DNA from 3 places in the Limosilactobacillus panis genome. Region 1 is predicted to be linked to each of the others. Evidence: a T-box and tRNA genes for the amino acid it is inferred to sense, from the RefSeq annotation. Region 1 holds a T-box; the other regions hold tRNA genes.
What was found. The T-box of region 1 lies ahead of ileS (isoleucine--tRNA ligase). A T-box ahead of a tRNA ligase gene usually reads a tRNA of that ligase, here a tRNA-Ile.

Region 1 (3,279 bases):
CGAACGAAGGACCCTTTATCGATCAAGTAGCGGACTGGATCAGCACGGCAATTGCCCAGTACCGACCGGTCCTCACTTCCTTTTTAAACCCCCGACAACGTTACATCGCACAAACGATTGCCAATCGTCACGATGATCAGGTCAGAGTGACTAGTAATGGTGGTTGGAGCGGTGCCGAAATGCAACGACTCCTGTTTTATCCGCCCTATTACAAGCCCCAGGATAGTGACTTTGATCTTCAAGTTTTAGAGGTTAACTATCCGACTAAGTTTGTGGAACTTAACCATCGGCAGATTATGGGAACGTTAATCGGCGAAGGAATGGCGCGTAATGCTTTTGGCGATATTTTAGGCGACCAGGGACGATGGCAAGTTGTGGTGACAACTTCCATGGCCCAGTATTTACGGACAAGTGTGCACCATGTTGGCCGGACAAAAGTTAAGTGGCTACCGGTAACCGATTTGGCAGCGGTGTTAACTCCCGTTGAAGATTGGGAAGCGGTGACGACCACTGTAACCTCTTTACGCCTGGATAGCATCGTGGCGGCCGGCTTTAATTACTCTCGTAACCGGGCGAAGACGTTGATTGAGCACGGCATGGTCCGGCTTAATTGGGAGGACATTACCCGGCCGGATGAGCAGGTCGTTGTCCATGACCTAATCTCGGTCCGCCATGCTGGTCGCATACGGCTAGATGAAGATGATGGCAAGACACGGAAGGGTAAAGATAAAATTAGACTGTCAGTTGTGCATGCATAGTATTTGGAGGAAATAAAAATGGCTTTAACTGTGGAACAAATTAATAAACAAAACTTTTCAACTAAAATGCGGGGCTTCAACCAGGAGGAAGTTACGAACTTCATTCAAGAAGTTTCCCAAACGGTTCAAGAATTAACTGAAGAAAATCATGCATTGAAAGAGACCGTTAAGGCGGACGAGGAAAAGTTGAAATACTTTAGTGAATTAAAGGACTCCCTTAACAAGTCAATCCTGGTTGCCCAAGAAGCGGCTGACAAGGTAAAGAGCAATGCTAAGCGGGAAGCAGACATCATGGTCCGTGAAGCGCAGAAGCAAGCTACTGATATCGTTTCTGAAGCAAACGAAAAGTCCAACCAAGTTATTGACCACACGACTGAAGAAGCTCGGAAACTGACGACCGAAACCAATGATTTGAAGAAGCAGACCCGAATCTTCCGACAACGGTTACAGGTTATGCTTGAATCTCAGCTTGAGGTTGTTAAAAGTGATGAGTGGGACAAACTACTGGCGGATGATAATCCAGAACAATATGATGAAATTCAAAAGATGTTTGGAAATGACCTTGACAAGAATTCATCGGAAAGTGTAGAATCAACAGCAATTAGTTCCGCATCCCCAGCAGATGAGAACTTCGCTGACCAACCAGCTGTTGAGCCTGAATCATCTGCACCAACCGGCCCAGAGCCAGCAAAACAACCTGCGGCGAGTGAGCAGCCAGTTGTTCCCGCTGATTCAGGGGAAACGGTAGTTGTCTTCCCAGACAGCGACGAGGAAAAGAACTAGGGATAAATTAACTAGTGAACTTAAATAAAAACGTTGAAGAGAAGTGGATTTTACCACCCGACCCCAGCGAGTCAGTAGTTTTGGTGTGAGACTGATGATCGGTGTTTAGTCCTGATCGACTCTGAGTGTTGTACTCAACTTGTAGTAGGTACGACCGGTTCATGACCGTTATCAATGACAAGAGGAGGCCAAAATTGGCCTTGAAAATGGGTGGTACCACGATAGCTTCGTCCCTTTTAGGGATGGAGCTTTTTTATTTCAGTTCACTAGAAAAGAGAAAGGAGTAGTTGTTATGCGGGTTAAAGATACGTTAAATCTTGGCCGGACTAAGTTCCCCATGCGGGGTAAGTTGCCGGTGACCGAAGCTAAGCGTGAACAGCTTTGGGAAGAAAATAAAGTTTACCAATTACGACAAAAATTGAATGAGGGGAAGCCAACCTTTGTGCTTCACGATGGCCCACCGTATGCCAATGGTAATATTCACATTGGCCACGCCATGAACAAAATTTCCAAGGATTTCATTGTTCGTTACAAGTCAATGACTGGCTATCGGGCACCCTATGTTCCTGGTTGGGATACTCACGGGCTGCCAATCGAACACCAACTGACTAAGTCCGGCTATGACCGTAAAAAAATGTCCACATCCGAATTCCGGGACCTATGTCGCAAGTACGCCTTAGAGCAGGTTGACAAGCAGCGGACCGACTTCAAACGACTGGGGGTTAGTGGCGAATGGGATCACCCGTACTTGACCCTGGATAAGGAATTTGAAGCTGCGCAGGTTCGGGTCTTCGGTGAGTTCGCCAAGAAGGGCTTACTCTACCAAGCTAAAAAACCCGTTTATTGGTCCTGGTCTTCAGAATCAGCACTGGCGGAAGCCGAAGTTGAATACCACGATGTTGTTGCTAAGACAGCCTTCTTTGCTGAGCAGGTAAAGGATGGTAAAGGCATTCTTGATGACAATGCCTACTTGGTAGTTTGGACGACGACGCCGTGGACCGTTCCCGCTTCTGAAGCCGTGGCGGTCAATGGCAAGTTTGACTACTCGGTTGTGAAGCCAGCTGATGATGACCGTCAATTTGTAATTGGCACTGAATTACTCGATGGCGTTGCTGAAAAGCTCGGCTGGAAGGACTATGAGGTTGTTAAACACCTTGCCGGAACAGATCTTGATGGCATGGTTACCAAGCATCCTTACCTCGACCGCGACATCCTGGTAGGGACGGCTGACTACGTTACTGCTGATGCTGGTACCGGTTTGGTTCACACGGCTCCTGGCTATGGTGACGATGACTACCACTTCGGCTTGGAACACAACTTACCAATCTTTGCCCCAATTAATGACCAAGGGGTCCTGACTAAGGAAAATGGCGCCGACTTTGATGGTGTCTTCTACCAGGATGCGGATGATGTTTCTTTGAAGAAACTGGAAGAAAATGGTGCCCTCCTGCTTGAAGAGCCATTGAAGCACTCCTACCCATTCGATTGGCGGACTAAGAAGCCAATCATCTTCCGGGCCACCGACCAGTGGTTTGTTTCCATTGACAAGATGCGTCAGGATATCCTGAACGCCCTGGAAGATGTTGAATACAAGCCATCCTGGGGGAAGGTTCGTCTCAGAAACATGATCAAGGATCGTGGCGACTGGGTAATTTCCCGGCAACGGGTTTGGGGTGTTCCATTGCCAATCTTCTACGCTGAAGATGGGACGCCAATCATGGAAGAAGAGACTATTAAT
Region 2 (3,279 bases), 620 kb from region 1:
TTTGAATTAGAGCTATTCAAGTTCTTATATTTTATATGAGAGTTTGATCCTGGCTCAGGATGAACGCCGGCGGTGTGCCTAATACATGCAAGTCGAGCGCACTGGCCCAACTGATATGACGTGCTTGCACTGATTTGACGATGGATTACCAGTGAGCGGCGGACGGGTGAGTAACACGTGGGCAACCTACCCTAAAGCGGGGGATAACATTTGGAAACAGGTGCTAATACCGTATAACTACGAAAACCACATGGTTTTCGTATCAAAGATGGTTTCGGCTATCACTTTAGGATGGGCCCGCGGTGCATTAGCTAGTTGGTAGGGTAACGGCCTACCAAGGCAATGATGCATAGCCGAGTTGAGAGACTGATCGGCCACAATGGAACTGAGACACGGTCCATACTCCTACGGGAGGCAGCAGTAGGGAATCTTCCACAATGGGCGCAAGCCTGATGGAGCAACACCGCGTGAGTGAAGAAGGGTTTCGGCTCGTAAAACTCTGTTGTTGAAGAAGAACGTGCATGAGAGTAACTGTTCATGCAGTGACGGTATTCAACCAGAAAGTCACGGCTAACTACGTGCCAGCAGCCGCGGTAATACGTAGGTGGCAAGCGTTATCCGGATTTATTGGGCGTAAAGCGAGCGCAGGCGGTTGCTTAGGTCTGATGTGAAAGCCTTCGGCTTAACCGAAGAAGTGCATCGGAAACCGGGCGACTTGAGTGCAGAAGAGGACAGTGGAACTCCATGTGTAGCGGTGGAATGCGTAGATATATGGAAGAACACCAGTGGCGAAGGCGGCTGTCTGGTCTGCAACTGACGCTGAGGCTCGAAAGCATGGGTAGCGAACAGGATTAGATACCCTGGTAGTCCATGCCGTAAACGATGAGTGCTAGGTGTTGGAGGGTTTCCGCCCTTCAGTGCCGCAGCTAACGCATTAAGCACTCCGCCTGGGGAGTACGACCGCAAGGTTGAAACTCAAAGGAATTGACGGGGGCCCGCACAAGCGGTGGAGCATGTGGTTTAATTCGAAGCTACGCGAAGAACCTTACCAGGTCTTGACATCTTGCGCTAACCTAAGAGATTAGGCGTTCCCTTCGGGGACGCAATGACAGGTGGTGCATGGTCGTCGTCAGCTCGTGTCGTGAGATGTTGGGTTAAGTCCCGCAACGAGCGCAACCCTTGTTACTAGTTGCCAGCATTCAGTTGGGCACTCTAGTGAGACTGCCGGTGACAAACCGGAGGAAGGTGGGGACGACGTCAGATCATCATGCCCCTTATGACCTGGGCTACACACGTGCTACAATGGCCGGTACAACGAGCAGCTAACCCGCGAGGGTGTGCAAATCTCTTAAAGCCGGTCTCAGTTCGGACTGCAGTCTGCAACTCGACTGCACGAAGTCGGAATCGCTAGTAATCGCGGATCAGCATGCCGCGGTGAATACGTTCCCGGGCCTTGTACACACCGCCCGTCACACCATGGAAGTTTGCAATGCCCAAAGTCAGTGGCCTAACCATTTTGGAGGGAGCTGCCTAAGGCAGGGCAGATGACTGGGGTGAAGTCGTAACAAGGTAGCCGTAGGAGAACCTGCGGCTGGATCACCTCCTTTCTAAGGAATAAAACGGAACCTATACATTAGTTGAAACTTTGTTTAGTTTTGAGAGGTTTACCTTTCAAAACACATGACGCTTATTTGGGCCTATAGCTCAGTTGGTTTAGAGCGCACGCCTGATAAGCGTGAGGTCGATGGTTCAAGTCCATTTAGGCCCATCATATTTTGGGGAATTAGCTCAGCTGGGAGAGCACCTGCTTTGCAAGCAGGAGGTCATCGGTTCGATTCCGTTATTCTCCATTGCTAGTCGTAAGGCTAGCAGAGCTTGTACTTTGAAAACTAAATAATATCTAATTTCTTTATTAATCAAAACAATAAACCGAGAACACCGCGTTATTTGAGTTTTATTAACGAAATAATCGCTAACTCAATTAATCAAGGTGATCACGAAGTGATCATCAAGGTTAAGTTATGAAGGGCGCATGGTGAATGCCTTGGTACTAGGAGCCGATGAAGGACGGGACAAACACCGATATGCTTCGGGGAGTGGTAAGTACACTTTGATCCGGAGATTTCCGAATGGGGAAACCCAACCAACTTAGTCGTTGGTTATCTGACTAGTGAATTCATAGCTAGCAGAGGGAAGACGCAGTGAACTGAAACATCTCAGTAGCTGCAGGAAGAGAAAGAAAAATCGATTCCCTGAGTAGCGGCGAGCGAAAGGGGAAGAGCCCAAACCAGTGAGCTTGCTTACTGGGGTTGTAGGACTGAACAATGGAGTTACCAAAATGCGACGTAGTCGCAACAGCTGGGAAGCTGTGCCAGAGAGGGTGATAGCCCCGTAGACGAAACGTCACATTCTCCGTTCAGGATCCTGAGTACGGCGGGACACGTGAAACCCCGTCGGAAGCTGCGAGAACCATCTCGCAAGGCTAAATACTACCTAGTGACCGATAGTGAACCAGTACCGTGAGGGAAAGGTGAAAAGCACCCCGGAAGGGGAGTGAAATAGTTCCTGAAACCATGTGCCTACAAGCAGTCGGAGCCCGTTAATGGGTGACGGCGTGCCTCTTGCAGAATGAACCGGCGAGTTATGATTGCATGCAAGGTTAAGGTAGGAAAACCGGAGCCGTAGCGAAAGCGAGTCTTAAATGGGCGTATGAAGTATGTAGTTATAGACCCGAAACCAGGTGACCTACCCATGTCCAGGTTGAAGGTGCGGTAAAGCGCACTGGAGGACCGAACCCGTGTCAGTTGAAAATGGCTGGGATGAGGTGTGGGTAGCGGTGAAATTCCAAACGAACTTGGAGATAGCTGGTTCTCTCCGAAATCTCTTTAGGGGGAGCCTTGAGGAAAAGAATCGTGGAGGTAGAGCTACTGTTTGGACAAGGGGCCCGTCATGGGTTACCAACTTCAGATAAACTCCGAATGCCATCGATTTATCCTCAGGAGTCAGACGATGAGTGATAAGATCCACCGTCGAAAGGGGAACAGCCCAGATCACCAGTTAAGGTCCCTAAATATATGCTAAGTGGAAAAGGATGTGGAGTTGCATAGACAACTAGGATGTTGGCTCAGAAGCAGCCACCATTTAAAGAGTGCGTAATAGCTCACTAGTCGAGTGATTCTGCGCCGAAAATGTACCGGGGCTAAGCATATTACCGAAACTGTGGATGTGCACTACGTGCACGTGGTAGGAGAGCGTTCTAAGGGCGGCGAAGTCAGACCG
Region 3 (3,279 bases), 380 kb from region 1:
TGGTTTCGGCTATCACTTTAGGATGGACCCGCGGTGCATTAGCTAGTTGGTAGGGTAACGGCCTACCAAGGCAATGATGCATAGCCGAGTTGAGAGACTGATCGGCCACAATGGAACTGAGACACGGTCCATACTCCTACGGGAGGCAGCAGTAGGGAATCTTCCACAATGGGCGCAAGCCTGATGGAGCAACACCGCGTGAGTGAAGAAGGGTTTCGGCTCGTAAAACTCTGTTGTTGAAGAAGAACGTGCATGAGAGTAACTGTTCATGCAGTGACGGTATTCAACCAGAAAGTCACGGCTAACTACGTGCCAGCAGCCGCGGTAATACGTAGGTGGCAAGCGTTATCCGGATTTATTGGGCGTAAAGCGAGCGCAGGCGGTTGCTTAGGTCTGATGTGAAAGCCTTCGGCTTAACCGAAGAAGTGCATCGGAAACCGGGCGACTTGAGTGCAGAAGAGGACAGTGGAACTCCATGTGTAGCGGTGGAATGCGTAGATATATGGAAGAACACCAGTGGCGAAGGCGGCTGTCTGGTCTGCAACTGACGCTGAGGCTCGAAAGCATGGGTAGCGAACAGGATTAGATACCCTGGTAGTCCATGCCGTAAACGATGAGTGCTAGGTGTTGGAGGGTTTCCGCCCTTCAGTGCCGCAGCTAACGCATTAAGCACTCCGCCTGGGGAGTACGACCGCAAGGTTGAAACTCAAAGGAATTGACGGGGGCCCGCACAAGCGGTGGAGCATGTGGTTTAATTCGAAGCTACGCGAAGAACCTTACCAGGTCTTGACATCTTGCGCTAACCTAAGAGATTAGGCGTTCCCTTCGGGGACGCAATGACAGGTGGTGCATGGTCGTCGTCAGCTCGTGTCGTGAGATGTTGGGTTAAGTCCCGCAACGAGCGCAACCCTTGTTACTAGTTGCCAGCATTCAGTTGGGCACTCTAGTGAGACTGCCGGTGACAAACCGGAGGAAGGTGGGGACGACGTCAGATCATCATGCCCCTTATGACCTGGGCTACACACGTGCTACAATGGCCGGTACAACGAGCAGCTAACCCGCGAGGGTGTGCAAATCTCTTAAAGCCGGTCTCAGTTCGGACTGCAGTCTGCAACTCGACTGCACGAAGTCGGAATCGCTAGTAATCGCGGATCAGCATGCCGCGGTGAATACGTTCCCGGGCCTTGTACACACCGCCCGTCACACCATGGAAGTTTGCAATGCCCAAAGTCAGTGGCCTAACCATTTTGGAGGGAGCTGCCTAAGGCAGGGCAGATGACTGGGGTGAAGTCGTAACAAGGTAGCCGTAGGAGAACCTGCGGCTGGATCACCTCCTTTCTAAGGAATAAAACGGAACCTACACATTAGTTGAAACTTTGTTTAGTTTTGAGAGGTTTACCTTTCAAAACACATGACGCTTATTTGGGCCTATAGCTCAGTTGGTTTAGAGCGCACGCCTGATAAGCGTGAGGTCGATGGTTCAAGTCCATTTAGGCCCATATATTTTGGGGAATTAGCTCAGCTGGGAGAGCACCTGCTTTGCAAGCAGGAGGTCATCGGTTCGATTCCGTTATTCTCCATTGCTAGTCATAAGGCTAGCAGAGTTTGTACTTTGAAAACTAAATAATATCTAATTTCTTTATTAATCAAAACAATAAACCGAGAACACCGCGTTATTTGAGTTTTATTAACGAAATAATCGCTAACTCAATTAATCAAGGTGATCACGAAGTGATCATCAAGGTTAAGTTATGAAGGGCGCATGGTGAATGCCTTGGTACTAGGAGCCGATGAAGGACGGGACAAACACCGATATGCTTCGGGGAGTGGTAAGTACACTTTGATCCGGAGATTTCCGAATGGGGAAACCCAACCAACTTAGTCGTTGGTTATCTGACTAGTGAATTCATAGCTAGCAGAAGGAAGACGCAGTGAACTGAAACATCTCAGTAGCTGCAGGAAGAGAAAGAAAAATCGATTCCCTGAGTAGCGGCGAGCGAAAGGGGAAGAGCCCAAACCAGTGAGCTTGCTTACTGGGGTTGTAGGACTGAACAATGGAGTTACCAAAATGCGACGTAGTCGCAACAGCTGGGAAGCTGTGCCAGAGAGGGTGATAGCCCCGTAGACGAAACGTCACATTCTCCGTTCAGGATCCTGAGTACGGCGGGACACGTGAAACCCCGTCGGAAGCTGCGAGAACCATCTCGCAAGGCTAAATACTACCTAGTGACCGATAGTGAACCAGTACCGTGAGGGAAAGGTGAAAAGCACCCCGGAAGGGGAGTGAAATAGTTCCTGAAACCATGTGCCTACAAGCAGTCGGAGCCCGTTAATGGATGACGGCGTGCCTCTTGCAGAATGAACCGGCGAGTTATGATTGCATGCAAGGTTAAGGTAGGAAAACCGGAGCCGTAGCGAAAGCGAGTCTTAAATGGGCGTATGAAGTATGTAGTTATAGACCCGAAACCAGGTGACCTACCCATGTCCAGGTTGAAGGTGCGGTAAAGCGCACTGGAGGACCGAACCCGTGTCAGTTGAAAATGGCTGGGATGAGGTGTGGGTAGCGGTGAAATTCCAAACGAACTTGGAGATAGCTGGTTCTCTCCGAAATCTCTTTAGGGGGAGCCTTGAGGAAAAGAATCGTGGAGGTAGAGCTACTGTTTGGACAAGGGGCCCGTCATGGGTTACCAACTTCAGATAAACTCCGAATGCCATCGATTTATCCTCAGGAGTCAGACGATGAGTGATAAGATCCACCGTCGAAAGGGGAACAGCCCAGATCACCAGTTAAGGTCCCTAAATATATGCTAAGTGGAAAAGGATGTGGAGTTGCATAGACAACTAGGATGTTGGCTCAGAAGCAGCCACCATTTAAAGAGTGCGTAATAGCTCACTAGTCGAGTGATTCTGCGCCGAAAATGTACCGGGGCTAAGCATATTACCGAAACTGTGGATGTGCACTACGTGCACGTGGTAGGAGAGCGTTCTAAGGGCGGCGAAGTCAGACCGTGAGGACTGGTGGAGCGCTTAGAAGTGAGAATGCCGGTATGAGTAGCGAAAGACAGGTGAGAATCCTGTCCACCGAATGACTAAGGTTTCCTGGGGAAGGCTCGTCCTCCCAGGGTAAGTCGGGACCTAAGCTGAGGCCGAGAGGCGTAGGCGATGGATAACAGGTTGAGATTCCTGTACCAGTTGAATGCGTTTGAATGATGGAGGGACGCAGGAGGCTAAGCGAACCGCATGATTGGAAGAGTGCGGCCAAGCAACGAGTCAGTAACT

Region 2: it has a tRNA-Ile gene. The T-box ahead of ileS (isoleucine--tRNA ligase) is inferred to sense a tRNA for this amino acid. The anticodon was not compared.
Region 3: it has a tRNA-Ile gene. The T-box ahead of ileS (isoleucine--tRNA ligase) is inferred to sense a tRNA for this amino acid. The anticodon was not compared.

What each region holds. Positions count from the first base shown of each region.
Region 1 is NZ_CP081855.1:847,756-851,034, forward strand. Features, by position in the region: gene KZE55_RS04060 (YlmH family RNA-binding protein) at 1-758, shown strand, start outside; gene KZE55_RS04065 (DivIVA domain-containing protein) at 777-1,541, shown strand; T-box leader at 1,566-1,779, shown strand; gene ileS (isoleucine--tRNA ligase) at 1,834-3,279, shown strand, end outside.
Region 2 is NZ_CP081855.1:229,018-232,296, forward strand. Features, by position in the region: rRNA gene KZE55_RS01085 (16S ribosomal RNA) at 32-1,607, shown strand; tRNA gene KZE55_RS01090 (tRNA-Ile) at 1,694-1,768, shown strand; tRNA gene KZE55_RS01095 (tRNA-Ala) at 1,778-1,850, shown strand; rRNA gene KZE55_RS01100 (23S ribosomal RNA) at 2,013-3,279, shown strand, end outside.
Region 3 is NZ_CP081855.1:469,686-472,964, forward strand. Features, by position in the region: rRNA gene KZE55_RS02140 (16S ribosomal RNA) at 1-1,338, shown strand, start outside; tRNA gene KZE55_RS02145 (tRNA-Ile) at 1,425-1,499, shown strand; tRNA gene KZE55_RS02150 (tRNA-Ala) at 1,508-1,580, shown strand; rRNA gene KZE55_RS02155 (23S ribosomal RNA) at 1,743-3,279, shown strand, end outside.